Regions from separate parts of the Brachybacterium sp. GCM10030267 genome, predicted to be linked through region 2. Evidence: predicted binding sites of a transcription regulator. Region 2 holds the regulator's gene; the other holds the start of a gene.
What was found. The regulator HspR, encoded in region 2, represses chaperone genes until heat shock. The targets are predictions, from matches to a motif close to AAGTTGAGTCNNNNNGACTCAACTT.

Region 1: ACFQS2_RS01970 (Hsp20/alpha crystallin family protein) is a predicted target of HspR. The motif match lies at 4,002-4,026, and genes of this name have one in related genera.

The regions. Positions count from the first base shown of each region.
Region 1 is NZ_JBHTCX010000002.1:351,320-365,572, forward strand. It holds gene ACFQS2_RS01950 (peptidylprolyl isomerase) at 1-236, shown strand, start outside; gene ACFQS2_RS01955 (DNA glycosylase AlkZ-like family protein) at 429-1,583, shown strand; gene ACFQS2_RS01960 (rhomboid family intramembrane serine protease) at 1,642-2,556, shown strand; gene pcp (pyroglutamyl-peptidase I) at 3,291-3,923, opposite strand; gene ACFQS2_RS01970 (Hsp20/alpha crystallin family protein) at 4,132-4,641, shown strand; gene ACFQS2_RS01975 (GNAT family N-acetyltransferase) at 5,028-5,684, shown strand; gene ACFQS2_RS01980 (ABC transporter ATP-binding protein) at 5,797-7,611, opposite strand; gene ACFQS2_RS01985 (ABC transporter ATP-binding protein) at 7,608-9,638, opposite strand; gene ACFQS2_RS01990 (hypothetical protein) at 9,933-10,304, opposite strand; gene ACFQS2_RS01995 (alpha-amylase family glycosyl hydrolase) at 10,473-11,957, opposite strand; gene ACFQS2_RS02000 (alpha/beta hydrolase) at 12,079-12,855, shown strand; gene ACFQS2_RS02005 (hypothetical protein) at 12,859-13,239, opposite strand; gene ACFQS2_RS02010 (serine hydrolase domain-containing protein) at 13,236-14,253, opposite strand, start outside.
Region 2 is NZ_JBHTCX010000017.1:143,186-157,438, reverse strand. It holds gene ACFQS2_RS15285 (DNA alkylation repair protein) at 1-238, shown strand, start outside; gene ACFQS2_RS15280 (VOC family protein) at 242-598, opposite strand; gene dnaK (molecular chaperone DnaK) at 907-2,781, shown strand; gene ACFQS2_RS15270 (nucleotide exchange factor GrpE) at 2,781-3,479, shown strand; gene ACFQS2_RS15265 (DnaJ C-terminal domain-containing protein) at 3,648-4,694, shown strand; gene ACFQS2_RS15260 (heat shock protein transcriptional repressor HspR) at 4,874-5,311, shown strand; gene ACFQS2_RS15255 (glycosyltransferase) at 5,229-6,479, opposite strand; gene ACFQS2_RS15250 (TVP38/TMEM64 family protein) at 6,499-7,263, opposite strand; gene ACFQS2_RS15245 (glycosyltransferase) at 7,260-8,585, opposite strand; gene ACFQS2_RS15240 (YbhB/YbcL family Raf kinase inhibitor-like protein) at 8,778-9,260, opposite strand; gene ACFQS2_RS15235 (carboxylate--amine ligase) at 9,379-10,653, opposite strand; gene ACFQS2_RS15230 (carboxylate--amine ligase) at 10,676-11,935, opposite strand; gene ACFQS2_RS15225 (alpha-amylase family glycosyl hydrolase) at 12,068-13,768, opposite strand; gene ACFQS2_RS15220 (glycoside hydrolase family 13 protein) at 13,842-14,253, opposite strand, start outside.

The DNA.
Region 1 (14,253 bases), on a different contig from region 2:
CCAACGCCGGCAAGCGCATGAACGCCATCACCGGCCAGCCCGCCGGCACCAACGGCTCGCAGTTCTTCATCACCCTCGGCCCCACCCCGCACCTGCAGGGCAAGCACACCGTCTTCGGCCAGGTGGCCGACGAGGACTCCAAGAAGGTCGTCGACGAGATCGGTGCCGCCAAGACCGATATGCGCGACCGTCCCCTCGAGGACATCGTCATCAACTCGGTGACCATCGAGAAGTGAGCCCCACGGCCTCGAACTTGACCTGGGCGCAGCCCCGAGGCCACCTCGGCCCGATCCCGGCCCGGTAACCGCGGGCCGGATCGTCGCCCGATGCAGCGGCACCTCCCGGAGCAGATCTCGCACGAGACGCTCCGTGAGGTGCCGCTGTCGTATGCAGCCGGGTCCGTCGGACCCCGCCACTAGTCTCGCGTCATGACGCAGCGACACCTCGCCGGTGCCCGGATCCTCGCGCAGGGCCTCGCCGGCCCGCGCCGCTTCGACAGCCCGACGGAGGCGGCCCATGCCTTCGGCGCCCATCAGGGACAGGACCTGCCCGGCGTGATGGCGTCGCTGGCGCTGCGCACCGGCGGCGAGCTCGAGCCGGTGCTCGCCGCCTTCGACCGCGCAGAGATCGTGCGCGGCTACCCGATGCGCGGAACCGTCTTCGCCGTCGCCGCGGACACCCTCGCCTGGCTCACCCAGCTGTGTGCGGCCGGCCCGCTGCGCGCCTCGATCGGTCGCCGAGCCCAGCTGGGCCTGGACGAGAAGCATTTCCGGCGGGCCGCGGACGCGCTCGTCGAACTCGTCGCCCCGGCCTCGCAGCGCGGCGTGGGACAGGGCGTGCTGCGCACGGACGTCATGGCCGCCTGGGAGGCGGCCGGCGTGGCGACCGACGGTGGCCGCGGCTATCACCTGCTCACCTACTTCCTGGCCTCCGGGCTGGTCGCTCTCGGCCCGTGGCGCGAGCAGGAGACCGCCGTGGTGCTGGCCTCCGCGTGGCTGCCACCGCGCTCGGACCTCGAGGCGGCTTTCGGGGGCGATGAGACCGCGGCGATCGCCGAGCTCGCCCGGCGGTACTTCACCAGTCACGGCCCGGCAGGGGAGCGGGACCTGGCCTGGTGGTCGAAGCTCCCGCTGGGAAGGATCCGGTCAGCGCTGCCCCAGATCACGGACCGGCTGGAGACGGGCTGGGCCGACGGGGACGGGCGGCTGCACACCACTGCGGCCGACGCCCGCTCCGGCGGCGGCGAACAGCTGTGGTGGCGACCGGGACTGGCCGAGGACTATGCGGTGCGGGAGAAGGAGACCATGCGGGAGATGCTGCTGCCGGGGTTCGACGAACTCGTCCTGGGCTACCGGGACCGCCTGTACCTGATGGACGAGAAGCGCCACCAAGCGCTCGTGCCCGGCAACAACGGCGTCTTCAAGCGTGCCGCGATCCGCCGTGGAGAGATGCGCGGGACCTGGACCCGGAAGGGCCCTGCCGGCCGACGGAAGCTCGACCTCACCGAGCTGCACCCGATCAGCGCCTCCCAGCGAGCCCGGTACGAGAAACTCTTCGCCGCCTTCCCCTACACCTCGCCCTGAGCCGAACCTCTTGGCAGCGCGCGGCTCCGGCCCAGGTCCCCGTGGTGGAATGGACGCCATGGAACGCCCCAGCTACGGCTACAGCGCCGAGGACAACCCTGACCCGCAGGGCCAGCCGGTCTGCCCCCGCCACCCCGACCGGGTGAGCTACGTGCGCTGCAAGCGCTGCGACCGTCCGGCCTGCCCGGACTGCCAGCGACCGACATCAGTGGGGGTGCTCTGCGTCGACTGCGAACGGGAGATCTCCCGGCAGCAGGCATCGGCCCGGCCGCGCAACGCGATGGGCGGGACCATCGGGGCTCGTCGGCCCTACGTCACCTACACCGTCATGGCCCTGTGCATCCTGGCCTACGTCGGCCAGACCGTCGCGGGTGATCTCGTCTACCAGCTGGGCGTCTTCGCCCCGTTCCGTGCCCTGGTCATGCCGTGGACCTTCCTCACCGGCGGCTTCCTGCACGGCGGCATCATGCACCTGGTGCTGAACATGTGGGCCCTGTGGGTGGTGGGCCAGTACCTCGAGCAGACCATGGGCCACGTGCGGTTCGCGGCGGTCTACTTCGTCTCGGTCCTCGCCGGCCACACGGCCGTCTACCTGCTCACCGACCCGCTCAGCCAGGCCTGGTACGGCGGCACGCTCGGGGCCAGCGGCGGCGTGTTCGGGCTGTTCGCCGCGATGTTCGTCGTCAACCGGCGGATGGGAGGGCAGACCGCCCAGATCGCGGTGCTGATCGTGCTGAACCTCGTCATCACCTTCACCGTTCCCAACATCTCCTGGCAGGGTCACCTGGGCGGGCTCATCATGGGCGGCCTGGTCACCGCCGGGATGTTCGCCCTGCGTCCCAAGGCGACGCCGGGGGTGGACCGGCAGGCGCTCGCCCGGCGCTCGGCGATGGTCCACGTGGGGATCGTGGCGTGCGGGGTGCTGCTGTGCGTGGCGCTGGTCGCCGCCAAGACTGTCATGCTCCCCGCCTGACGCCTGACGCCTGACGCCTGACGCCTGACGCCTGACGCCTGAGCCTGACGCCTGACGCCTGACGCCTGACGCCTGACGCCTGACGCCTGACGCCGGCGCACTCGGGCTCGGCGCCGGACCCCGGGATCGCCCGGCACAGAGACCCCCGCGGGCGAATCACATGGCTGTGACTATCCCCAGCTGTGGACGGGGATGTGGAGAAATGGCCAACGGCGGGGGACCGAGCGAGCATCACTGTGGAAAACTCGCCGTCCGTGGTGGACGCGCGGTGTGGACGGCCGGAACGACGATCCTCCGTGCCTCCCGCAGCGCGCTGTGCCTGAACTGCTCTGGCCAGCGTCTTCGTCGCGCACGGGTCCGGTGCAACCGCATCCGGCCGTCGGGCCCCTGCTCGACTGATGATGCGCATGACCTGCGCGTTCGGTTCTCGGTCCTGCAGACGGCCACGAGCCGGCGGCTGGTGTGGACAACGCTCGTCCGCCATTCGCCTGGGGACACGCTGTACATGGGCTCGATGTGGCTCGTACCTGGTGAACTACACGTCTGTCATTCATCCACCGTTGTGGACAGTGATGTGGACAGCCGGGCTCAGCGGTCCGTGCACGAGCCGTCGGCCGCGGCAGCACGGAGTGCCATCGGGAGTTTTCCACGTGCTCTGCCCGTCAGGAAGAGCCGGTGTGGGGGCTCAGGCAGGAAGGCCTTCGCAGTGACCGGGCCACGCCGGTCGCGGACGGTCAGTGCAGTGCGCCGCCGCTGACTCGTACATCCGACGGGGAGCCCAGTGCGACCTCCGTGAGACGCACCAGGCCGGCAGCGGCCACTCCGACGTCGACCACGTCGGTCGACGGCACGTGGACGAACCCGCCGCGGATCGCGCCGGCGGCCCCGGTCCCGGTGGCCACCAGGTGCTGCAACCGATAGAAGACGTCGTTGCACACGTAGGTGCCCGCCGTCTGCGACACCGCGGCCGGGATGGCTTCGGCGGACAGTGCTGCGACCATCGCCTTGATCGGGAGATCGGTGAAGTACGCGACCGGGCCGCCGGTGATCACCGGCTCGTCGATCGGTGCCGCACCGGCGTTGTCGGGGATGCGGGCATCGCGGATGTTGATCGCCACCCGCTCCGGCGTGATTGCGGTGCGCCCGGCGGCCACGCCTGTCGCGATCACCAGCCCTGGACGGTGTTCGCGCACAGCCGCCTCGAGCAGGTCCCCGGCGCGACCGAACTCGACGGGCAGCTCGACGTCCTGGACCGCGACCCCGCGGTCACGCAGCATGGGCGCCGCCCGCCGCACCGCCTCCCACGAAGGGTTCTCGAGCTCGCCGCCGAAGGGCGCGAAGCCGGTCAGGAGTACGTCGGTGGTCATCGTCGGAGCCTATCGCCGGCACCGGGACGGCCCGTTGCGCGAGCGGTCACGCGGACACCGATGAGGCGTGACGTAGATCACATGAGCCTTAGGGGCTCAACTTTGGAATACGGCGTGGGGCACAGGTGTTGTGCGGGGTGAGAGCGCCAGGGACGGCGCGCTCCGCAGGTTCTTCGATGTACGACCGAGACACTCCAGGAGGTTCATCATGGCTCGCACGTTCTCTCCGTTCCAGGAAGTCGATCGACTCTTCACCGATCTCACCCGTACCCCCGCCTCCGTCGGCATGCCGATGGATCTCTACCGTGACGGTGACAGCTTCACGGCGGAGATCGACCTGCCGGGCGTGGACCCCTCCAGCATCGACGTGGACGTCGATGACCGCACCCTCACCGTCCGCGCCGAGCGCTCGGGCTCGACCCCGCAGAGCGAGCGCACGTGGCTGACCCGTGAGCGTCCCAGCGGCACCTTCGCCCGACAGATGACGCTGGGCAGCCGGGTCGCTCTGGATCGCATCCAGGCCGACTACGCCGACGGCGTGCTGCGCCTGACGATCCCGATGGCCGAGGAGGCCAAGCCGCGCAAGATCGCGGTGGGCCACAGCGACCGTTCGCAGGAGATCACCTCGAGCGAGAGCGGCTCGGGCCAGGACTCGAACCAGGCCCAGACCCTCGAGGGGTCGACGTCGGACCAGAAGGCGGAGCCCGTCGGCGTGTGACCGGACCGGCCGGGACCCGGGTGCGTTCAGCAGGCTGACCCTGCCGGGTCGCCGGCAGGGTCAGCGCAGCGCCCCGCCCGAGGACCCGACCAGCAGCAGCCCAGGCTGGGGTCGGTCGCCGCAGCCAGTCAGCTGGCGCGACGACCGGCCCCGGCGTCCTCATGCCTGATCCCGGCGCGGTGCCCGCTGAGCTCGACGCCTTCTCCGCCGGGCCCGACCCCTCCCCGCCGGGCCCGCTCCTCTCCGCTGGGTCCGACGCCTCTCCGCCGGTCCCGACGCCCTCTCGGCACGGCTCGCGCGTCTGCCACGGCGGCCTCGCGAGCGTGGTCGTGGAACGGGCATCCGGACGGGCTGCGGGATGCGGCCGGTGTGCCTAAAGTGGGGCGATGGAGACGCGCCCCGGCCTCGACGTGCTGTACCCGCCCCTCGGCCTGAGCATCCGCGCGGGCGACCTCACTCTGCGTCCGCTCGCCGATGCCGATCTGCCGGAGTACGCGGAGCTGATCCGTCGGCCGATCTTCGAGGATCCCGAGGTGCCCTACGCGTTCCCCTGGTACCGCGCCGAACCGGATGTGCGCGTGCGCGAGGCGGTGAAGTTCCAGTGGCGGATGCGCTCGAACGTCTCGCCCGAGGCGTGGGCCCTGAACTTCGGGATCTGGGCCGACGGGCGCCTGATCGGCTGCCAGGACGTCTCCGCCCAGCGCTTCGCCGACCGACGCACGGTCGGGACGGGCTCCTGGCTGACCCTGGACGCCCACGGCAACGGCTACGGGAAGCTCATGCGCCAGGCGATGCTGGTCCTCGCCTTCGATCACCTCGGAGCGCAGCGGGCCGAGTCCTCGGCGGGCATGGGCAACGACGCGTCCTTCGGCGTCTCCCGGGCCTGCGGGTACGTCGACAACGGGACGCACGTGTCCACCGACGGGGATCCGATCGTTCTCGAGCAGCGCTTCCTGGTCACGCCGGAGACGTTCCGGCGCCCAGAGGTGCCGGTCGAGGTGGAGGGGTTCACCGGCGAGCTGCGAGCGATGCTGGGAGCCTGAGCCGGATACTCGTCCGGCCCCTGCTCCCCGGGCTCGGGCTGCCGCGCCAGTGGCTCCCGGGTCGCGGTCCAGCGGCTCCCGGGTCGCGGTCCACGGACGCCGCTGATCCCCGCTACATCGACTCCTGCCACGCCTGGTACAGCGCCGCGAACCGGCCGCCGGCACGCACCAGCTCCTGCGGGGAGCCGTCCTCGACCACCTCGCCGCCGTGGACCACGAGCACCCGGTCCGCGATCATCACCGTGGTCAGGCGGTGGGCGATGATCAGCGAGGTGCGCTGGCCCAGCAGGCGCGTCAGGCCTTCCTGGACCATGCGCTCGGAGGGGATGTCCAGCGAGCTGGTGGCCTCGTCGAGGATCAGCACCCGCGGATCGGCGAGGAAGGCGCGGGCGAAGGAGATCAGCTGCCGCTGACCGGCCGAGACGCGCCCGCCGCGTTTGTTCACGTCGGTGTCGTACCCGTAGGGGAGGGACTCGATGAAGGAGTCGGCGCCGATCGCCTTCGCGGCCCTCTCGATCTCCTCGCGGCTCGCGCCCGGCTTGCCGAGCGCGATGTTGTCCGCGACGGTCCCGGAGAACAGGTAGGCCTCCTGGGTGACCATGACGATGTTGCGCGTGAGGTCCTTCATCGAGATGTTCCGCAGGTCCACGCCGTCGAGCTTCACGCTGCCCTCGGTCGCGTCGTAGAAGCGCGAGATGAGCTTGGCGACGGTGGACTTGCCGGCACCGGTCTGGCCCACCAGCGCGACCGTCTGCCCGGCGGGGATGTGCAGGTCCATCGGCTTCAGCACAGTCGGGCCGTCCGCGGTGTAGCGGAAGGAGACGTCCTCGAAGTCGATCTGGCCGCTCGAGCTCGGCATCGGGATGGGGTCCTGGGGCTCCTTGACGGTGGGCTGGACGGCCAGCAGGTTAGCGATCTTCTCGAGCGCGGCCACCGCGGACTGGAAGGCGTTGTAGAAGTTCGCGATCTCGTCGACCGGCTGGAAGAAGCGGCGCGAGTAGAGCACGAGCGCCACCAGCACGCCCACCTGCAGATCGCCGTTCATGACGCGGAACCCGCCCACGACCAGCACGGCCGCGATGGTCACGTTGGCCAGGAAGCGCAGCGTCGGCTGGTAGATGCCGAAGACGTTGACCGAGCGCAGCGAGGCGTCGCGGTAGTCCTGGGCGAGGTCGTCGAACTCCTGCTGATTGCGCTCCTCCTTCCGGAAGGCCTTGACTGCGCGGATGCCGGCCATGGCCTCGACGAAGTGGACGATCAGGCGTGCGGAGTGCGAACGGATCGCCCGGTACTCGATCCGCGAGCGCCGCTGGAACCACTTCGTGAGCATCACGCAGGGGACCAGCATGAGCAGCATGACGATCCCCGTCTGCCAGTCCATGACCACGATCAGCACGATCGTGAACACCATGGACAGCGAGGCGCCCACCATCACGTTCACGCCCGAGTCCAGCAGCTCGCGCAGCGCCTCCATGTCGGAGGTCTGCCGGGAGACGATCCGGCCCGAGGTGTAGGACTCGTGGAACTCGAGGTCCTGGCGCTGGGTGAAGCGGAAGACGCGGCGGCGCAGGGACAGCAGCATCTTCTGGCCGACCACGACGGATTGCCGCACGTACCCGTAGGTGAGCACCCCGCCGACGATCGCGGCGCCGAGGTGCATCGCTGCGGCCTGGAACGCCGGGATGCTGTTGCCCTCCATCAGCGCCGGCAGCGCGTTGTCGATGCCCCAGGCGATGATCGCGGGCCCGGCCACCACGGCGAGCTGGGCGATGATGACCATCAGAGCCATCAGAGCGAACTGGCCCTTCACGGGGGCGATCAGCTCGCCCAGCAGCTTGAAGGACCTCTGCCTCGAGAGCTTGTTCTCCTCGGGGGAGAGGACTCGCTGTTCGTCGTCGTTCTGGTCCTGCAGGGTCGCGGTGCTCATCGCTCCTCCTCCCGGTCGCTCTGGTCCTGGTCGGAACGGCCGGCGGCGGGGATCCCCGCCGTGACGGTCACGGCATCGGCATCGGCATCGGCATCGGCATCGGCGTCGGCGTCGGCATCGGCGCCGGTGCGGACCTGGCCCTCGTCCTGCCCCGCGCGGAGGTCAGGTGGCGCCTCGCCGTCACCGTCGGACCCGTGCTCCACGTCGGCGGAGCCCTGGAGGCCTCGCAGGTCGAGCTCCCCGGTGAGGGTCTCGATGTCCTGGTCGCGGCGCACCTCCTCCTCCTGGTTGGCGATCACCCAGCGGTAGCGGGGAGAGCTCGCCATCAGTTCGGTGTGCGTGCCCACGGCGACCACCCGGCCACGATCGAGCAGGGCGACGCGGTCGGCGAGGGCCACGGTGGAGGTGCGGTGGGCGACGATCAGCGTGGTCGTGCCCTCGAGCACCTCGCGCAGGCGGCCGGTGACGTTCTCCTCGGTCTTGGTATCCAGTGCCGAGAGCGGATCGTCCAGCAGCAGCACGGCCGGGCGGGCCGCGATCGCACGGGCGAGAGCCAGACGCTGGCGCTGGCCGCCGGAGAGGCTCATGCCCTCCTCCCCGATACGGGTGTCGACCGCGTCGGGCAGGTCGAAGGCGAAGTCGGCGTCGGCCGTGGACAGGGCGAGCTCGAGCAGCTTCTCGGACTCCTCCTCGCTCAGCGACCGATCTGCACCCAGCAGGACGTTCTCCCGCACTGACCCGGAGAACAGGGTGGCGTCCTCGAAGGCGAAGGCGGTCAGGGTGCGCAGGTCCACGAGATCCATGTCCCGGGTCTCGACCCCGTCGATCGAGATGGTGCCGGCGGTGACGTCGTACAGCCGCGGGACGAGCTGCAGCAGCGTGGACTTGCCGCTGCCGGTCACCCCGACCAGCGCCATGGTCTCGCCCGGGTCGATCTGCAGGTCCACGCCGTCCAGCACGTCGGGGACATGGCCGGGGGCGTCCTCGTAGCGGAAGTGGACACCGCGCAGCTCCACGGCGCCGCGGGCCGCCGCGTGGTCGATGGGCGTGGGGTTCTCCGGTGAGGTGATGCTGTTGAACTGATCCATCACCTCGTAGTGGCGATCCAGGGCGGTGGTGGCGCTGACGGCCTGCCCGAAGAGCATGCCGAGCATGCGCACGGGGCCCACCACCAGGGTCGCGGTCGCGAAGTAGGAGGCCAGCTGACCGGTGGAGATCGAGCCGTTCGCGGTCAGGTACAGCCCCACCAGGAGAGAGACACCGAGCGCGAGCTCGGGGAGCATGAACATGAACATGTCGAAGCGCGCGATGGCCGTCGCCTTGCGCACCTCGGTCTGGCGCAGTTCCTCCGCCTGCTCGGTGAAGCCTTCGAGGGCCGACGGCCCGCGCCCGAACGCCTTGAGCACACGGATGCCCTGGACGGACTGCTCGATGGTGGTGGCCAGGTCGCCGTTCTGATCCTGGGACAGCCGCGAGAGGATCGAGAAGTTCCGGTGGAAGCGATAGGCGATGATCGAGACCGGCACGGCGGCGAGGAAGAAGATCAGCGCGAGGATCGCCGAGGAGCGCCACAGCAGCGCCATCCCCACGATCACCGTGACGGAGCTGGCCACGGCCATGATCATGCCGAAGGCGATCCACCGGCGGATGATGTTGATGTCGGTGAGCATGCGCGAGAGCAGCTGACCGGAGCCCCACCCGTCGTGGAAGGAGACCGGCAGGTTCTGGACCTTGCGGTAGAAGTCCACGCGGATCTGCTTCTCGACAGTGGTCGAGGGGGCGACGGCGAAGGTGCGACGCAGCCAGAGGAGGCCGGCTTCGAGCACACCGAGACCGAGCACGATGGCACCGCCGGTCAGGATGGTGGCGGCGACGGCGTCGTTCTCGAGGCGGTTGACGATGTGCTCCAGGACCTGGGGGATCATCAGCGCGACGATCGAGGCGGCGAGGGCGCTGAGCAGGCCGAGATAGAGGCGGAAACGAATCGGACGGACCGTCTGCCAGAGGCGGCTCATGGTGCCGAACATGGGGAAAGGAGTCCTCAGAGGGGGAGCGGGGGTCCCGGCGGTCGGGACCGGAGTATTAGCCTAGTCAACTATTGCCGCATCCGACAGTCGTTAAGCGCATTCCGTTCAGGTGGGCCTGCATCGCCACTGGTGAGGACGTGCTGATTCGCGGCCGTTCGGTGCCGTGCGGGCGCGCCGTTTCGCGGGACGTGCCGCGTCGCCCGAGGCGTTGCTCGCCGGACGCGTTTCTCAGGTGGACGTGCCGCTATGGAGCGTCCGAGACCCGCGCGGCGCTCGTGCGCCGGGTCGAACCGCTCAGGCGTCCGGGTCCGCCGGGGTCCACTCCCCGTAGGCCGCGTCGGACAGCAGGGCGGCGGCGCCGGCGGCGACGCCGGTCACGGTGAGCACGGCGGGCCAGGCTCCGATCTTCTTCGCGAGCGGGTGGGAGAGTCCGAAGCCGAGCACGTAGGTCGCTCCCAGCGCCGCGGCGGTCGCAGGGCCGCGACGGGCCAGCCATGTCCGGCCCGCATACAGCCCGGCCGCAGCGAGGACGACGCCGCCGAGGGGGCGGAGCCCCGTCTCCCGGGCGGTGAGCCAGCCGCCGATCAGTCCGGTGGCGACGACCGGGGCCGTCGAGACCTCGCCGGCGGGCTTGAGGGTCATGCCAGTGCGCTTCCCGGTGCTCATGGCACGAGTCTACGTCCGGGCCGACGGGCGGTCGATCGCGGTATCGATACCTAGGCCGGCAGGCAACGGGGAGGGGTTCGAGGGCCGGGCTCGGGGAGGCTCGCGGCGGGTCGGAGAGCGGGCTGCTCGTGCGAAGTCGCTCTCGAGGATCAGCGTCGGCCTCGCCGCTCAGCGGACCACGGCGATGCCGTGCGCGGGCACGAACCCGGGCGCGGGCGGGCCGACGGCGTCGAGCATGTCGGCACCGCTGACGACCTCCAGCACCTCGCCCTGGACGGGTCGGTCCGCGTCGCCCAGATTCACGACGAGGGTGAGCTGCTGAGCCGCGGCGCCACCACCGGCGGCCGAGTCCTGCGCGCCCCCACCGCCTGGGCGCGGGGACAGCGTGATCTCGGCGAAGGTGTCCTCGAGGCTCTCGCGGCGCACGGTGACCTCCGCGTCGGCCAGCCACGGCTCGCGACGGCGCAGCGAGAACAGCCGCTGATGGACCTCGAGGATCCGCGGGACGGCCTCGCGGCTGAGCACGCTGAGGTGAGGTGAGGTCGCCGCGGACTCCGTGGGCGCGGAGGCGCCGACGCTGCCGGCAGCGCCCGCGATCTCGGCCGGATCGTCGGGGAACGCGGGGCGCACTGCGTCGTCCCCGCCGGCGCGGTCCTCCTTGATACCGGTGGCGCCGAACTCATCGCCTGCGTACACGGCGGGGATCCCCGGCAGCAGCGCCAGCAGCGCGTAGGCCACGGCGAGATCCCGGCCGTCGGCGACCTGGGAGGCGATGCGGGTGGTGTCGTGATTGCCGACGAAGATCAGCGGATGCTCGTCCCCGTCGGCCGCCAGGAAGTCCCGGTGGCGACCGAGGGCATGCTCGAGCTCGAAGAGGTTGTGCTCGCGCAGACTCGACCAGATCGCCTTCCACAGCTCGTACTGGGTGATCGAGTGCGCCCCGGAGGCGGCGGCGATCGCCGGGTAGTCACCGTGGATGACCTCGCCGAGGATCCAGGCGTCGGGATGGGCCGCGCGGACCCGCTCGAGGATCGGAGCCCAGGCCTCGGCACCCGCGGCGTACATGGCGTCCAGTCGCCACCCGTCGGCCCCGCGCTCGAGCCACAGCCCCATCACCCGGACGACCGCGTCCTGGACCGCGGGATCGGTGAGGTTCAGCTCGACCAGGTCGACGTTGCCCTCGAAGCCGTAGGGCTGGTCCCCGGCCCAGCGGATGCGGTCGCCCTCCGGCGTGCCGGGGCCGGCGGCGATCGCGCGCCGCGCCTCGGGGTGCAGGTGGGAGACGTGGTTGAAGACCCCGTCCAGCACCACACGGATCCCGCGTTCGCGGCAGGCGGCGACCAGGGCGTCGAAATCCGCCTCATCGCCCAGGCGCGGGTCGAGCCGTCGATGATCGAGGGTGTCGTACCCGTGGGAGACGGAGTCGAAGATCGGGTTCAGCAGCAGCACGTTCGCGCCGAGGCCGACGAGATGGTCGAGCCATCCCTGCAGCCGGCGCAGGCGGTGGACGACGTTCTCTCCCTCGGCCCCGGCGTAGGACTCGCCGACCAGGTCCTCGCGGTGCAGGGGCGCTCCGCAGAACCCCAGCGGATAGACCTGCCAGCAGATCGCGTCGCGGATCCAGGCGGGCTCGGACGGGGCGGGCGTGTTCATGCCGCCATCGTAGGCGGGGCCTTCCCGGCGAACCCAGCCCGGAAAGCCCGGACCGGTGTTCAATGGGGTCTCGAGGCGGGCCGACGCGCCCCCACCGTCAACATCCCGGGAGGGAGCACCGATGATCCGGCTGCGCACCGACTTCTTCGCCGAGTCCCTCGGTATGGGCACCTCGATGGTGGTGCTGATGCCGCAGTCCGCCGCAGGAATCGGCATGGAAGTGGCGGACCGCCGACCTGCAGGCGGCGCAGCGGCGCCGGTGCTGTACCTGCTGCACGGTCTCAGCGACGACTGCACCGTGTGGGAGCGCCGCACCGCGATCGAGCGCTACGCCGCGGACAAGGGCATCGCCGTGGTGATGCCCGAGGTGCGCCGCTCGTTCTACGTCGACGAAGCGGTGGGGGAGCAGTACTGGACCTTCGTCTCCGAGGAGCTGCCGGAGCTGGTCGCGCGGACATTCCGCGTCTCCACCGCCCGCGAGGACACCTTCGTGGCGGGGCTGTCGATGGGCGGATTCGGTGCGTTCAAGCTGGCGCTGAACCATCCGGACCATTTCGCGGCGGCCGCGAGCCTCTCCGGGGCGCTGGATCCGGCGTCGCTGTCACTCCACGGGAATCGTGGGAACCTCGCCGAGCGGGTCTGGGCCGGCCGCGATCTCGCCGGCACCGATGACGATCTGCTCGGGCTGCTCGCGGCCGCGGACGCGCAGCAGCTGCCGGCGCTGTTCCTGGACTGCGGCACCGAGGACGAGCTGGTCGGGCAGAACCGGCGTTTCATCGCCACGGCGGAGCGGCACGGCGTCGGCCTGACCTCGCGTCTTCGCCCCGGTGCGCACGCCTGGGAGTTCTGGGACCAGGGGATCCAGGACGTGCTGGACTGGTTGCCGATCCGGGGCTGAGCCTCACCCCGCGTAGAGCGCGACCGCGACCACGGCGAGATAGACGATCACCTCACCGGCGAGGTTGAGCCGGCTCGGGGGCCGCAGATTCTTGGCCTGCCGCGCAGTCGGCTCTGCGGGAGGCGAGCTGACGAGCGCGCGCCGGCAGGCGACGACCGCGCCGGTGACCGTGACCAGCGAGAGCAGCCACGGGCCCCACCACATCGACGCCGGCAGGATGCCTGCGAGCCCGAGGATGCCGATGATGCTGGCGGCACTGAGCGTCCGCAGGAAGATGCGAACCGGATGCTCGTATCGGATCCACAGCTGGACGATGGAGATGACCAGCAGCGCGAGGACCGCGACGCCGGCGATGAGGGGAAGGGAGGCCAGCACGGTGTTCACAGTTCGACCTCCCCGGTCAGGACGGCCACGGCGACGTCATCGAGCGACCGCGCGGTGTCGGTCAGGAGCACGATGCCGCGGCCCGTGGCCGGGTCCCACCCGGTGAACGCCGCGAAACCCCCGGTCATGCCGTTGTGCCAGGTCATCAGCTGCCCTGTGCCCATGTCCTCGTGGAACCAGTTCATCGAGGTCTCACTGGACTGACTCTCGGTGAACAGGACCTCGGTGGCGGCCGACGCGCCCGGCGCGGTCCCCTCGATCATGCCGGTCAGGTAGAGCGCGAGATCCTCGGCGGTCGAGCGGATGCCGCCTGCCGGGGCGACACCGTGCATGGTCCACGCCGCGTTGGGAAGCCCGGCACTGGTGTGGCCGCGCGTGGCCGTATCCCGCAGGCCCTCCGGGGTGATCGGAGCATAGGTCGAGGCCAGCGAGAGCGGTTCGAGGATCCTGTCTCCGAGCAGCGTGGCGTAGTCGGTGCCTGCGGCGCGTGCGAGCAGCTGGCCCTGCAGGGCGACGCCGAGGTTGGAGTACGCATAGGAGCCGCGGCCGTTCGGCGTGATGCCCAGCGCGTCGGCGATCACCTCATCGCCGTCCCGCGCGGGGTAGGGATCCTGGCGCAGGAGCGTGCCGGTGAACCTGCCGGTCCACCAGCTCGGGGCGAGCGACGGGATGCCGGAGGTGTGAGTGGCGAGCTCGGCGAGCCTGACATCGGCGATCGCGCTCTCCTCGGCCTCGTCCCCGAGCACGTCGGCGACCGTGCTCTGCACAGTGACCTCCCCACGTTCGACGGCTGAGGCCAGCAGCGCACCGGTGAACGTCTTGGTCACCGAGCCGACCTCGAACTCGTCGGTCGCTTCGGCCCCGAAGCCCCCGAAGCGGGTGGTGCCGCTGCCGTCGAGATAGGCGATCGCGACGCGGCGATGGCCACTCAGGTGGGGCTGCAGGGCGGCGGTCACCTGCTCGTCACCGGTCGGATCCCCGAGGCGGGCAGGGCGCGGACCGGACAGCGCGGTG
Region 2 (14,253 bases):
CCGGCTCCTGGACATCATCGAGGCCGAGATGAAGGACGCCCCCGATCGTCTGCAATGGTCCATGAACCACTGCCTAGCGCAGATCGGCATCCACACGCCGGAGCTGCGTGAGCGGGCGCGGCGGATCGGGGAGCGGCTCGAGGTGCTCAAGGACTACCCCACGCCCCCGAACTGCACATCGCCCTATGCCCCGGCCTGGATCGACGAGATGATGCGACGCCGGGAGGCGATCTCCTGAGATCTACGTGAGCGGGCGCGAGAAGTCGAAGACGAGACCAGGAGCGTCGTCGACCGCGACGGAGGCCGAACGCTCGCCGTAGTCCATGTCCTGTGGCTGCCGGATGGCGCGGGCGCCGCGCGCGACGGCCTCGCGGAACGACTCGTCGACGTCGTCGGCTGTGAGGTGCAGTACGAGATTGCCGGTTGCGGGCTCGCCGTCCGCCGGGGCGTTGATCCACAGAGGGACGTCGCCCGGGAGCTGTAGCGCTGCGAACGTCCCGAAGTCGCTCTCCACGCTCCAGCCGAATACGGTGCTGAGCGACCGTGCTGCCCGGGAAGGGGCCGGCAGCAGCGCCGTGAGGGCTCGGATCGCGGGCATCTATGCCTCCTTCGGCTCCCGCCGGATCGTCCGACGGATCGGCTCCCGCCGGATCGTCCGACGGATCGTCTCGTACCGCGAACCTACGCCAAAGACGTGGTCTCCGTCACGCCGTTCCGGATCGGGAATGTGCGGCGCATCCCCGTAGTTGAGTCGGGTGTACTCAAGTTCGATGCGTCCCGGATTGACAACGATCGCGACGGGTCCTCTACTTGAGTGCGTACAGCTCAAGGCTTGCCGCCGGCCCACGGCGGCCGGCATCGCACGAACCCGTTTGCGGCGTTCCCGTCGCAGAAAGGCAGGCACTCATGTCCCGTGTCGTCGGAATCGACCTCGGTACCACCAACTCCGTCGTCTCCGTCCTCGAGGGCGGCCAGCCCACCGTGATCGCGAACGCCGAGGGCGCTCGCACCACCCCGTCGGTCGTCGCCTTCTCCAAGCAGGGCGAGGTCCTGGTCGGTGAGGTCGCCAAGCGCCAGGCCGTGACCAACGTCGACCGCACCATCTCCTCGGTCAAGCGCCACATGGGCACCGACTGGAGCACCGAGATCGACGACAAGAAGTACACCGCGCAGGAGATCTCCGCGCGCATCCTCGGCAAGCTCAAGCGCGACGCCGAGTCCTACCTGGGCGAGGACGTCACCGACGCGGTCGTCACGGTCCCCGCGTACTTCAGCGACGCCGAGCGCCAGGCCACGAAGGACGCCGGCACCATCGCCGGCCTCAACGTGCTGCGCATCGTCAACGAGCCCACCGCCGCGGCCCTGGCCTACGGCCTCGAGAAGGGTAACGACGACGAGCAGATCCTCGTCTTCGACCTCGGCGGCGGCACCTTCGACGTCTCCCTGCTCGGCGTGAGCAAGGACGAGGAGGGCTCGACCATCCAGGTCCAGGCCACCGCGGGCGACAACCGCCTCGGCGGCGACGACTGGGACCAGAAGATCGTCGACTGGCTGATCTCCCAGGTCAAGAACAAGGAGGGCGTGGACCTCTCCAAGGACCGCATCGCTCTGCAGCGCCTCAAGGAGGCCGCCGAGCAGGCGAAGAAGGAGCTGTCCTCCTCGACCTCCACGAACATCTCGCTGCAGTACCTCTCGATGACCGAGAACGGGCCGCTGCACCTCGACGAGAAGCTCACCCGGGCTCAGTTCGAGGACATGACCTCCGACCTGCTCGAGCGCACCAAGGCGCCGTTCCACCAGGTCATCAAGGACGCGGGCATCTCGGTCTCCGAGATCGACCACGTGATCCTGGTCGGCGGCTCCACCCGTATGCCGGCTGTGACCGACGTCGTGAAGTCCCTGACCGGTGGCAAGGAGCCCAACAAGGGCGTCAACCCCGATGAGGTCGTCGCCGTGGGCGCGGCCCTGCAGGCCGCGGTCATCAAGGGTGAGCGCAAGGACGTCCTGCTCATGGACGTCACCCCGCTCAGCCTCGGCATCGAGACCAAGGGCGGCGTGATGACCAAGCTCATCGAGCGCAACGCGGCCATCCCGACCAAGACGTCCGAGGTGTTCTCCACCGCGGAGGACAACCAGCCCTCCGTGGCGATCCAGGTGTTCCAGGGCGAGCGTCAGTTCACCCGGGACAACAAGATGCTGGGCACCTTCGAGCTGACCGGCATCGCCCCGGCTCCCCGCGGCATCCCGCAGATCGAGGTCACCTTCGACATCGACTCCAACGGCATCGTGCACGTGACCGCGAAGGACCGCGGCACCGGCAACGAGCAGTCCATCCAGATCACCGGCGGCTCCGCCCTGTCCGACGAGGACATCGACCGCATGGTGAAGGACGCCGAGGCCCACGCCGCCGAGGACGAGGAGCGCCGCAAGAACGCCGACGCCCGCAACACCCTCGAGCAGCTCGTCTACCAGGGCGACAAGGTCCTCAAGGACAACGAGGGCAAGGTGCCGGATGCGGATCGCACCAAGGCCGAGGATGCCATCAAGGCGGCCAAGGAGTCCCTCGCCAGCGAGGACACCTCCACCGAGGACCTCGAGTCCAAGCGCGACGCGCTGAACGAGGCCCTGCAGGCCGTGGGCACCGCGATCTACTCCCAGGCCGAGCAGGAGGGTGCCGAGGGCGCCGCCGGGGCCGAGGGTGCCGAGAGCGGTTCGACCTCGTCGGACGATGACGACGTGGTCGACGCCGAGGTCGTGGACGAGGACGAGGAGAAGAAGTGATGAGCGAGGACCAGAGCACTCCCGACGACGCGCAGCGCCCCGAGGGTGAGCCCCGGTTCTCCTTCAACGACAAGCGGAAGGTGAACCCGGAGGACGGCAGCGTCCGTGACTCCGGCGCCTCGGAGACCGCCTCCGCCGGGAACGAGCAGGACCCGGCGGAGGGCGCCGAGCCCGTCGACCCGATCGAGGCCGAGGCCGCGAAGCTCTACGAGCAGGCGGCCGAGGGCGATGACTCCGGCAGCGGGGTCCCGGCAGATGCCGGCCGGGTGGCCGAGCTCGAGGGCCAGGTCACCGAGCTGACCGAGCAGCTCAGGCGCGAGCAGGCGGAGTACGTCAACTCGCGCCGGCGCATCGAGGGCGCCGCCGAGGCGGGCAAGGAGGCGGCCGTGGGCCGTGTCCTGACCTCGCTGATCGGCGTCCTGGACGATGTGGAGCTGGGGCGTCAGCACGGCGACATCGCCGAGGGCACCCCCTTCCACTCGATCGCCCAGAAGCTCGAGGACACCCTCGGGTCGCACGGTCTGAGGCGCTACGGCGCCGTCGGGGAGGAGTTCGATCCGAACCTCCACGAGGCGCTGATGCACGAGCAGGCCGACGACGCCGAGACCACCACGATCGCGCAGGTCATGCAGCCCGGCTACGCCCTGGGCGAGCGCGTGCTGCGACCGGCGCGGGTGAGCACCCGCGGCCCGGCCTGACCGGTCGCACCTAGGGGCGGCGCGGGGCCCTGCCGGCCATCACCCGGCCGGCAGGGCCCCGCCCTCCCCGCCCCGGCGGGCGTGTCCCGTCGGCCCCATATCTCTCACCCACCGACTCACCGCCCACCGACCCCAGGAAGCCCCTGACGCTCCCGAAAGGAGACGCACATGTCCGGACAGGACTGGCTCGACAAGGACTTCTACGCGGTCCTCGGCGTCTCGAAGGACGCGAGCGCGCAGGAGATCAAGAAGGCCTATCGGGCCAAGGCCAAGAAGTTCCACCCCGACCGTCATCCCGACGACCCCACGGCCGAGGAGAAGTTCAAGGAGGTCGGTGAGGCCTACTCGGTGCTCAACGATCCCGAGCAGCGTCAGCAGTACGACGCGATCCATGCCATGGGTTCCGGCGGCGCGCGCTTCTCCGCGGGCCAGGGCGGCCCCGGCGGTGCAGGCTTCGAGGACGTCTTCTCCTCCATGTTCGGCGGCCAGGGCGGCGGCTTCTCCGGCGCCGGGGCACGCGGCGCCCGGGGCGGCGCGGCAGAGCCGGATCTCGAGGACATCCTGCGCATGTTCGGCGGGCAGGCCGGCGGTGGCTACAGCAGCGGTCCGGCCGGATTCGGCGCCACGGGCGGCTTCGGCGGCGCCGGTGGACCAGGCGGCGCCCCGCCGAAGGGGGCCGACATCTCCGCCCGCACCCGCATCGGCTTCCGCGACGCCGCGCTGGGCACCGAGATCCGCCTGAACGTCGAGGGACGCACCGTGACGGCGCGCATCCCGGCCGGCGTGCATGACGGCCAGAAGATCCGGCTGCGCGGCAAGGGACGCCCCGGTCCCGGCTCGGCCCCGGCGGGCGACCTGCTGCTGACCCTCGACGTCGAGGAGCATCCCGTCTGGAGCAGTGACGGCGCGAACCTGCGCCTGACCGTCCCGATCTCCTTCGACGAGGCGGTCCTGGGCACCACGCTGTCGGTGCCGCTGCTCGACGGCGGCTCCGTGAGCGTCAAGGTGCCACCGGGCACCCCGTCGGGCCGCACCCTGCGGGTGCGCGGCAAGGGCATCACCACGAAGAAGACCACGGGTGATCTGCTGGTCACCGTGCAGGTCGCGGTGCCCACCCACGTCGAGGGCAAGGCCAAGCGGGCCGTCGAGGATCTGCGCGAGGCGCTGGCCGACGAGGACCCGCGGGCAGGACTGGCGGAGGCCGCCGCCCGCTGACACCCGCTCCGGCGGGGCGGCCTCGCCGCTCCGCCGGCGCGGCCTCTCGCCACCGAGTCCTCGTGCGCCGGCTGCCGCCGGCGGCAGGCCCCGGCCTGGCAGAGTAGGACGGAGCAGAGAGCAGACCTCGCCCGACGTAGGTATCCCGCGTAGAACTGGCGCAGGAAGGAGCATCCCCGATGGCCGGCCCGCACCGCATCGACGAGCGCGCACCCGTGTTCGTGATCTCCGTGGCCGCGGAGCTGTCCGGGATGCACCCGCAGACGCTGCGCCAGTACGACCGGCTGGGCCTGGTCTCCCCGCAGCGCACCCGCGGGCGGGGCCGGCGCTACAGTGCGCGCGACGTCGCGAAGCTGCGCGAGATCCAGCGACTCTCCCAGGACCAGGGCATCAACCTCGCCGGGATCAAACGGATCATGGAGCTGCAGGACGAGGTCAACGACCTCGCCGACCAGCTCGAGAGCGTCCAGGAGACTCTCGACGCGATGACCCCCGCGCAGCGGCGGGTGTTCTCGGCCGACCGCGACGGGGAGATCAGCGCGCTGCGCCGGGGCGAGAGGCCCCAGCGGCGCGGCGGAGGCGCGCTCGTACTGTGGCGTCCCTCGCGTCGGCAGTGAGACCGCGCGAGCGGCGATGGGGCTGCACGCCCGTCAGCCGGTAGATCTCCTCGAGCCGGCGGGCCACCGAGCGCAGATCGACGTCCTCGGCGGCGAGCCGCCCGGCCTCGGTGAGGTCCTCGAGCCGCCCCTCCAGCAGATCGGTGAGCTTGCGCGCGACCTCGGCCGGGAACTCGGGGCCGTCGCCGGCGACCTGGTGGGTCAGCACCCCGTCGGGCATCCGGTCCCGGTACAGCGGGATGGCCCGCACCAGGGCGGGAACTCCGCAGGCCAGTGCCTCCCACAGCACGATCCCCTCGGTCTCCTCCTTGGTCAGGAAGCAGAACACGTCCGCGCCGCAGTAGGCCTCACGCAGCTTGTCGGGGCGGAGGTAGCCGGGGAACAGGGCGTTCGAGGGCGCAGTGGCCAGAGCGCGCTCGACGTCGGCCGTCAGCAGGCGCTCGTCCGTGCGGCCGTACCAGACGAAGGTGACCTCGGGCATCCGTCGGGCCACCTCGACCCAGTCGAGGATCCCCTTGCGCACCAGCTGCATGCCGACGCTGATGACCACCTTCGCATCCGGGGCGATGCCGAGGGACTCGCGCAGCCGCGGCCGCGCCTCGGGATCCGGACGGAAGAACGTGGTGTCCACGCCGTTGGAGAGCACATGGATGCTGCTGGTGATGCCGTACTTCGGGTCCGAGACCAGCTCCCGGGAGTACTCGCTGGGCGTGACCACGGCATCCCCGAGGCGGTACAGGTGCGAGATCCACCGCCGGAACAGCGGCGCGAGCTGGTTGGAGCCGGGGAAGGAATCGCGGAAGTCGTTCTCCGTCGAGTGCGCCCACACCAGCACGGGCCGGCGCCATAGACGGGCCCAGCGCGCGAGGAGCGGGGTGTCCGGGAACGGGGTGTTGAGGTGGACGACATCGAAGGGGAGCAGCGGATTGGTGACCACCTTGTGCCCGAGCGCGCGCACCACGGACTCCTGATGCCGGATCGCCGCTCCGATCCCGGATTCGCGGGCGAGCCCGGCCATGCCGTGCGGCATGAGCACGCGCAGCGGCTCGTGGGTGCGCACGTTGCGGCGCGGGTGCCGCCCGGGCAGGAGGGTGTGGACGACATGGTCCAGCCAGTGCACGGCCGGGTCCCAGGGCCGGCGGGGGCGCCTGACGGCGCGGGTCCTCATGAGCATGACTCTCCTCCGTTCACCAGGGCAGGACGCGGAGCAGGATGGCGCTGACGCCGAGCCCGTACGCGATCAGGGCCCACGGCTTGCACAGCAGGATGATCGCCGCGTAGGTGCGCCACCGCATCCGGGTGGTCCCGGCGATGTAGCACAGCAGATCGTCCGGCGCGATCGGCAGCGCGATCGCGAGGCCGAAGGCGCGGGTGAAGTGGGCGTTGCGCGTCCAACCCAGGAATTTCTCGACCGTCCGCGGGCGGAAGATCCGTTCGATGAGCGCGAGGCCGACGTGCCGGGCGATCAGGAAGTTCAGGAGAGACCCGGTGCACACGGCGAAGTAGTTCAGCAGGGTGCCTTCGACGGGACCGAACAGGACCGGGCCGGCGATGACCAGGAGGCCACCGGGCACGATCGGGAACACCACCGAGGCGGCGGAGACGATCAGGAAGGCCACCGGTCCCCAGGCTCCGAGGGAGTCGATGAAGCTCTGGAGGTTCGCCAGTGACTGCAGCACGCCCGTCTGCAGGCCCCACCAGATCAAGCCGATGCTGAGCCCGAGTCCCAGCAGCGGGGAGAGGCGGGCGGCGATCCGCACGGGGTCCCGACGGGCCGGGGTGGCGGGGCCGGTTCCGAACCCTCCGAGCGCTCCGAGCTCCCCGTGGTCACCGATGCGCGGTGGCGCGACGGTCCCGGGCTCCCCGGCGAGCTCCAGCGTCGAGCGCTCGGCGCGCGAGATCCCGCCGGGGACGGCCACGGCGGTCGGTGCGGACTGGATCGCGGTGCTCATGCCACGGCCGCCATCCGGGTGATGACGCGCGGGGAGTGACGCAGCAGGGTCTGCTGATACACCTCGAGCACGGAGCGGCCGAACCGGCGGGCCCCGAAGGTGGCCGCGGCGTGGTCGACCGCGGCGGCAGCCATCTCGCGGCGCGTGCGCGGGTCATCCAGCAGTGCCGAGAGGTGCTGAGTGAACTCCGCCGCGGTCTCGTACTGGTGGCCGGTGCGGCCGTCGAGGACCACGCTGGCCAGCGACGGGTCCCGGTGGCACAGGAGCGGCAGGCCGCTGGCGAGGGCTTCGATGAAGGTCAGGCCCTGGGTCTCGCTCAGGGAGGCGCTGACGAACACGTCGCCGACGCGGTACCAGCGCTGGACCTCGGCGGGCTCGACCACGCCCGTGAACACGACGCGATCGGCGATGCCCAGCTGCCGCGCGCGCTCCTCGAGCTCCTCGCGATAGGGGCCCTCGCCCACCAGCACCAGGACCACGTCGCTGCGATCGGCGGCCGCGACCATGTCCAGGACCTCGTCGAGGTTCTTCTCCTTGGCCAGGCGGCACACCGAGACCAGCACCTTCTGGTCCGCGCCGATGCCCAGCCGGGAGCGCAGGGCGGCGGTGTCGGCCCGCTCGGCCTCGGAGGCGGCCGGTCGGAAACGCTCCAGATCCAGCCCCGTGGGGACGACGTGGACCGGCCGGCGCACCCCGTACCCGCTCAGCAGCGCGGCGACCTTGGCGGTGGGGACGACGACGGCGTCGGTGCCCGAGAGCACGCGCCGCGAGAAGGTCGCGACCACTTTGCGGCCGACGGTGCGGCTGGGGGAGTAGTAGTGCGTGTAGTCCTCGTAGATGGTGTGGTACGTGTGGATCAGCGGCACCGAGAGGGTGCGGGCGATCCGGCGGGCCCACACATGGGTGGAGAACTCGCAGTGGGAATGGATCACATCCGGCCGCCAGCGCAGAATGTCCCGCAGGACTCGACGGCTGGCCGGCATGCCGATCCGCGCCCGGTCGTAGAACATGGCCGCGGAGACCGAGCCGATGCGGTAGACGCCGGGCTCGCTGCGGGTGCGGATCCCCTGGGAGAGGGTGAGGACGCGGACGTCGCAGCCCAGCGCGATCAGTTCCCGGCGCAGAGTGGCGACGGAGGCGACGACGCCGTTGACGACCGGCTCCCACCAGTCGGTGGTCAGCAGCACCCGCAGCGGTCGCTGCTCGCCGCCGGTGCGTTCACCGCCGGCACGCTCGCCGCCGCGGCGCTCGCCCCCGGTCCGCTCGGCGGCGGTCCGGGCGGTGGCCGCCCGGTCGGCGGGGCGCATCTGGATCACGTTCACCCCTCGACCTTCGCACTCGGAGGCGTCTCCGTCGTCCGTCGAGCGGATGAACGGGGTCAGACTCCGGTCTGATATCTGCCTCGTCCACTCACCGTGGGATGTCCTCGACCTCATGGTTCGAGCCTACGGGCGGCGATCTTCGACCACGACGGGGCACGCCCGAGCCGTCGCGGAGTGTTTCCCCCTGGTGCGTCAGTTCGTAACCTGGTAATGCGCGGTGAGCGAGGTGGAGGCCAGCTGCTGGCTGAAGATCGCGAACCGGGCCCTGATGTGCGGGCCGTCGGGGTCCACACCCAGCGTCTCGACCGGCAGGGCGTGGACCGTGAAGGTGTAGCGGTGCGGCGGTCCGGCGGGCGGCTCGGGACCGTCGTACCCGCGGTTGCCGAAGTCGTTGACGCCCTGCTGCAGGGAGGGCTCCTCGCGGGGGACGCCGAGGGGCAGCGAGGTCGTGGTGGCAGGGATGTCCCACGCGATCCAGTGCCAGAAGCCGGAACCGGTGGGGGCGTCCGGGTCGAACAGCGTCACCGCGAACGAGCGGGTCCCCTCGGGGGCGCCCGACCAGGTCAGGTCGGGAGAGAGGTTCTGCCCGCCGAGGTTCTCCACCAGCTGCTGGGGAGCCACCTCGGTGCCGTCCGGGGTCGCGTTCGAGGTCACGGTGAAGGTGTTCTCGCTCATGCCTGCCAGCGTAAGCAGGTGCGGCCGCGCTGTCGACCGGCCGGCGGCCCGGCCTACCGCTCGGCCGACCGCTCGGCCGACCGCTCTGCCCGCGCCGCCGTCGGTGGGGGCGTCCGGCTCAGAATCCGTCGGCCGACGGTCGCGGGTAGTGCTGGAGGAACTTCTTGACCTGGTTCGCCTGGGCGGCGAGGACGTAGGCGCGGCGCCGCGGGCCCTCCGGGCCGTAGGACAGCGGGTGGACGGTGCAGCGCCGACCGATCTCCCGCACCCGCGCGCGCAGGTCCGGATCGATGATGTACCGGCGCAGCAGCATCCAGGGCACGATCGAGTAGAGGATCTCCTGCTGCGGGACCATCCGCTCCGCCTCGCGGTCCTCGACCAGATCGGCGACGACGGGCACGGCGACATTCGCGCCGGCCGCGGTCATGTAGTAGTTGTTGCGACCGATGCGGGGATTGACCTCGAAGAACTTGGCGATGCCATCGCGCGGATCGATCTTGACATCGAAGTTCGCATAGCCGCGGTAGCCGGTGTGCTCGAGGAAGCGCACGGACTGCTCGAGCACGTCGGGCAGGTCGGTGGTGTACATCGCCGCCGGGTTCCCCTGGGCGATGGGTGTGTGCTCCTCCAGCAGCACCTGCGCCCCACCCAGCAGCGTCACCTTCCCGCGGGTGTCGACGTACGCGGTCACCGACAGCATGGACGTGTCATCGCCCGGGATCATCTCCTGGACCACGAAGCGGTCGGTGTACCCGGCGGCGCTGAGCCGGCCGACCAGGTCGAGGAGCTGGGCGCGGTCGTGGAGCTCGAAGACCTTGCGCTTGCCCGGGAAGGAGACCGCGTTGTACGCCGAGGAGCGGGAGGCCTTGGCGACCACGGGCCAGCCGAGATCGAGCTCGGGAACCTCCGGGGTGGAGCCGCCGGCGAAATCGAGCACGACGGTGCGCGGCGTGGGCACCCCGATCTGCTCGCAGACCTCGCTGAAGGCCGCCTTGTCGGCCACCGTGGCCAGCACGTCGTCAGCGAGCAGGGGGAGATGGAAGTACTGGCTCAGGCGGTCGCGGTGGGCGGCCAGCAACGAGACCAGGAAGTCGGCATTGGCCAGCAGGATCGGGCGGTGCCCGGCCGGCCCGGAGGCCTTGCCGGACCCGACCTCGAGCAGGGCCCGGATCAGCTCGTCCTCGCTCGCGGACATCCCGACCTCGACGGTCTCCAGGATGGAGGAATCCGCGACGGGGCCCACGACCTTGCGGGTCACCACGGTGGCCCGGATCCCGTACTCCTCGTGGAAGGCGCGGGCCAGCGCGTAGATGCCGATGTCACCGCCCAGCAGCACCAGGTCGATCCCGGGTGCGGGATCGACGGCGAAGGGGCGGGCGGGGGTGTCGGGCATCGGGGCGGGGTCCTTCCCAGGATCAGAATCCGGTGTCGGTGGGCCGCGGGTACACGGCGCGGAACTTGCGCACGAAGTTCAGGCCCGAGAGCACGGAGTAGGCGCGCATCCACAGACCTTCAGGACCGTACCGGAAGGGGTTGCGCAGGGAGGTGCGCGCCACGCGGCGGATCCGGTCCCGCAGTGCGGGATCGCGCAGGTAGCGCAGCACCAGGCGCACCGGCAGGATCGAGTACACAACGGTGTCGGTGACCACGACCTGCTCGAGGTCCCGGCCGTGGACGCGATCCTCGACGACGTGCCGGGCCACGGATTCCCCGGCTGCGGTGACGTAGTAGTTGTTGCGGCCGATGCGCGGGTTGATCTCGAAGAAGCACTCGCGGCCGGTGCGCGGGTCGACCTTCACATCGAAGTTCGCGAAGCCGACGTAGTCCACCGCGTCGAGGAACCTCTCCGCGGCGGCGGTCAGGGACGGGAAGTCGCCGGTGACCATGGCGGCGGGCCGGCCCAGGGCATCGGGCGTGTGCTCGCCCAGCAGCACCTGGGCGGCGCAGAGCAGGGTGACCTTGCCGCGGCTGGAGCGGTAGGCGGTGATCGAGCGCTGCGCGGTGTCGTCCCCCTCGATCAGCTCCTGGAACAGGAAGCGCCCGGTGAAGCCGGCCTCCCGCAGGGACCGCACGAGGGCCTGCTGCTCCTCCGCGGACTCGAGGAAGAACACCTTCTTCTTCCCGGGGAAGTCGACGTGGTGGTACTCGGCGGTGTTCGCGGCCTTGCCGACCACGGGATAGGACCAGGGCAGCTCCTCGTGCCCGTTCCAGTTCTGCTCCCCGGCCCGGGAGAAGTCGACGATGACGGTGGGGACCGTGTCGATGCCGAGCTCCTCGCAGATCTCCGCGAACTCGGCCTTGTCCGCCAGGCGCGACAGCAGCAGGGCGTCGACCTGCGCGAGCAGGTAGTGCGGCTCCAGATCGGCGCGGAAGCGATCGATCAGCTCGATGAGGGAGTCCGCGTTGGTCAGCAGCAGCGCCGGCCGGCCGGCGGGGCGCTGGGCGGCCAGGTCGATCAGCGCATCGCGCAGGTCCTCGTCGCTCGCGTCGGCGCCGAGGGTGACGAGGTCCGTCGTGACCGTGCGCTCGTTCATCGCCACCGGGGTGCGCACCACGGTGGTGCAGCGCATCCCGTACTGGGCGTGGAAGGCGATCGTGAGGTTCAGGGAGTTCAGGCCGGCCCCGAGCACGACGACGTCGAACCCGGGGTCGACCGGGGCGGAGGGCGAGCGCATGAGCGCGATCCTAGCGGGGAGGCGGGCTCCCGCCGCGCAGGGACGGGCCCTGCGCGGCCGGACGTGAGCACCGCGACTCACCAGCGACCAGCCGGCGGCGTCAGTGCTGCTCCTCCCCGGCGCAGCGGCGGCTCAGCGCCGACGCAGCCACACGGCGGCGTCGGCCGGGAGCCGGCCGGGCACGGGCTCGGCGGAGCCGACCAGCACCTCCGCGTCCGCGAGGTCGAGGCCGTCCGGTCCGTCGGGCAGGGGCAGCTCCTGCTCCGAGGTGTTCACCAGCACCACCACCTCGTCGCGGACCAGGCCCAGCAGGCCCTCGGGCAGGTCCTCGAGGAACTCCACCGGGGCGTCCGGGCGGCCCAGGCCGTGCTCCCTGCGCAGCGCGATCGCGGCGCGGTACATCTCCAGCGTCGACCCGGGCACGCCCTCCTGCGCATCCGCCGCCAGCGCCCCGAACTCCTCCGGCTGCGGCAGCCAGCTCTCGCCGGTGGGGGAGAAGCCGTGCGCCGGGGCGTCCGCCCGCCAGGGCAGCGGCACGCGGCAGCCGTCACGGCCGGGCACCCCGGCCCGAAGATGGGCGGGGTCCTCGCGCAGCGCGTCGGGGATCTCCGCGACCTCCGGCAGGCCCAGCTCCTCGCCCTGGTACAGGTAGGCGGCGCCTGGCAGGGACAGCATCAGCAGCGTCGCCGCGCGGGCGCGGGCCAGGCCCAGCGCCGCGTCCGGCGTCTCCTCGCGGCCCAGCCCCTCGCCGAAGCGGTAGCCGGGCGGGAAGCCGTAGCGGGTGGCGTGCCGGATCACGTCGTGGTTGGACAGCACCCAGGTGGTGGGCGCGCCCACGGCATCGGCCAGGGCCAGCGGCTTCTCGATCGCCGCCCGCATCGTCTCCACGCCCCAGGTGGCCTGGAGGAACCCGAAGTTGAAGGACTGGTGCGCCTCCTCGGGGCCGATGTACAGCGGCAGCCGGTGCTCGGGGATCCAGGCCTCCAGCACCATCATCCGCTCGCCCTCGTAGGAGTCCAGGATCGGCCGCCACTCGCGGTAGATCTCCAGCACCCCGTCGTTGTCGAAGTAGATCGGCACCTCGCCCTCGGGGATGTCCAGCAGCCCCTCGGCGTTGACGGCGGCGTCCGGCAGCCCCTCGGGCTTGACCATCCCGTGGGCGACGTCCACGCGGAACCCGTCGGCCCCGCGATCCAGCCAGAACCGCAGCACATCCCGGAACAGGGCGTGCACGTGCGGGTTCTGCCAGTTCCAGTCCGGCTGGGAGGTGTCGAAGATGTGCAGGTACCACTGCCCGGGCGTGCCGTCCGCCTCGGTGACGCGGGTCCAGGCCTCTCCGTGGAAGATCGAGGTCCAGTTGTTCGGCGGCAGCTCGCCGTGCTCACCCCGGCCGTCGGCGAACACGTACATGTCCCGCTCGGGGGAGCCGGGCCCGGCCGCCAGTGCCTGTTGGAACAGCTCGTGCTCGCTCGAGGAGTGGTTGGGGACGATGTCCACGATCACCTTCAGGCCCATCGCATGGGCGGAGGCGATGAGCTCGTCGGCATCGGCGAGGGAGCCGAAGCGCGGGTCCACGTCGCAGTAGTCGGCCACGTCGTAGCCGCCGTCGCGCTGCGGGGAGGTGTAGAAGGGCGAGAGCCAGAGGGCGTCCACGCCGAGCTCGCGCAGGTAGGGCAGGCGGGAGGTGACGCCGGGCAGGTCGCCCATGCCGTCGCCGTCCGCATCGGCGAAGGAGCGGGGATACACCTGGTAGACCACGGCGTCGCGCCACCATTCGGGGGCGCCGGCCTCCGGCTGCGCGGTCGCGGGGGCGGGCGAGGAGGTGGTGGTCATGGTGTCCTTCCGATGGGGGCGGTGCGGGGCGCCGGGCCGACGGGGAGTGCCGGCCCGGAGGATTCGTGGAGTCTCAGACAGAGGTCGGTTCCGTGGTCGTTTCAGCAGCCAGCACGGTGGCGCCGGCCGCGGTGGCCTGCAGGTGCAGCAGCGGTCCGTCCGCGGCGGCGGTGGCGCCGCCGACGGCCGCCAGGGGATGGGCACCGGTCACGCCGGGCAGGGACCGCAGGTCCAGAGCGACGGGATCGTGGGCGTCCCGGGCCAGGTGCACGATGATGTCGCCGTCCGGGTGGGTGCGCACGAGCACAAGGGCGTCGTCCCCGGTGTGCAGCCAGCGCAGGCCGCCGCGGCGCAGGGCCGGGTGCTCGCGGCGCAGGCCCAGCAGGGTGCGGGTGGCCTCCAGCACCTCGGCATCGACCGGAAGATCGGCGTCCCCGGGATCACCCGCCTGCTCGGCGAGGGCGTCGATGGCGGCCCAGGGCATC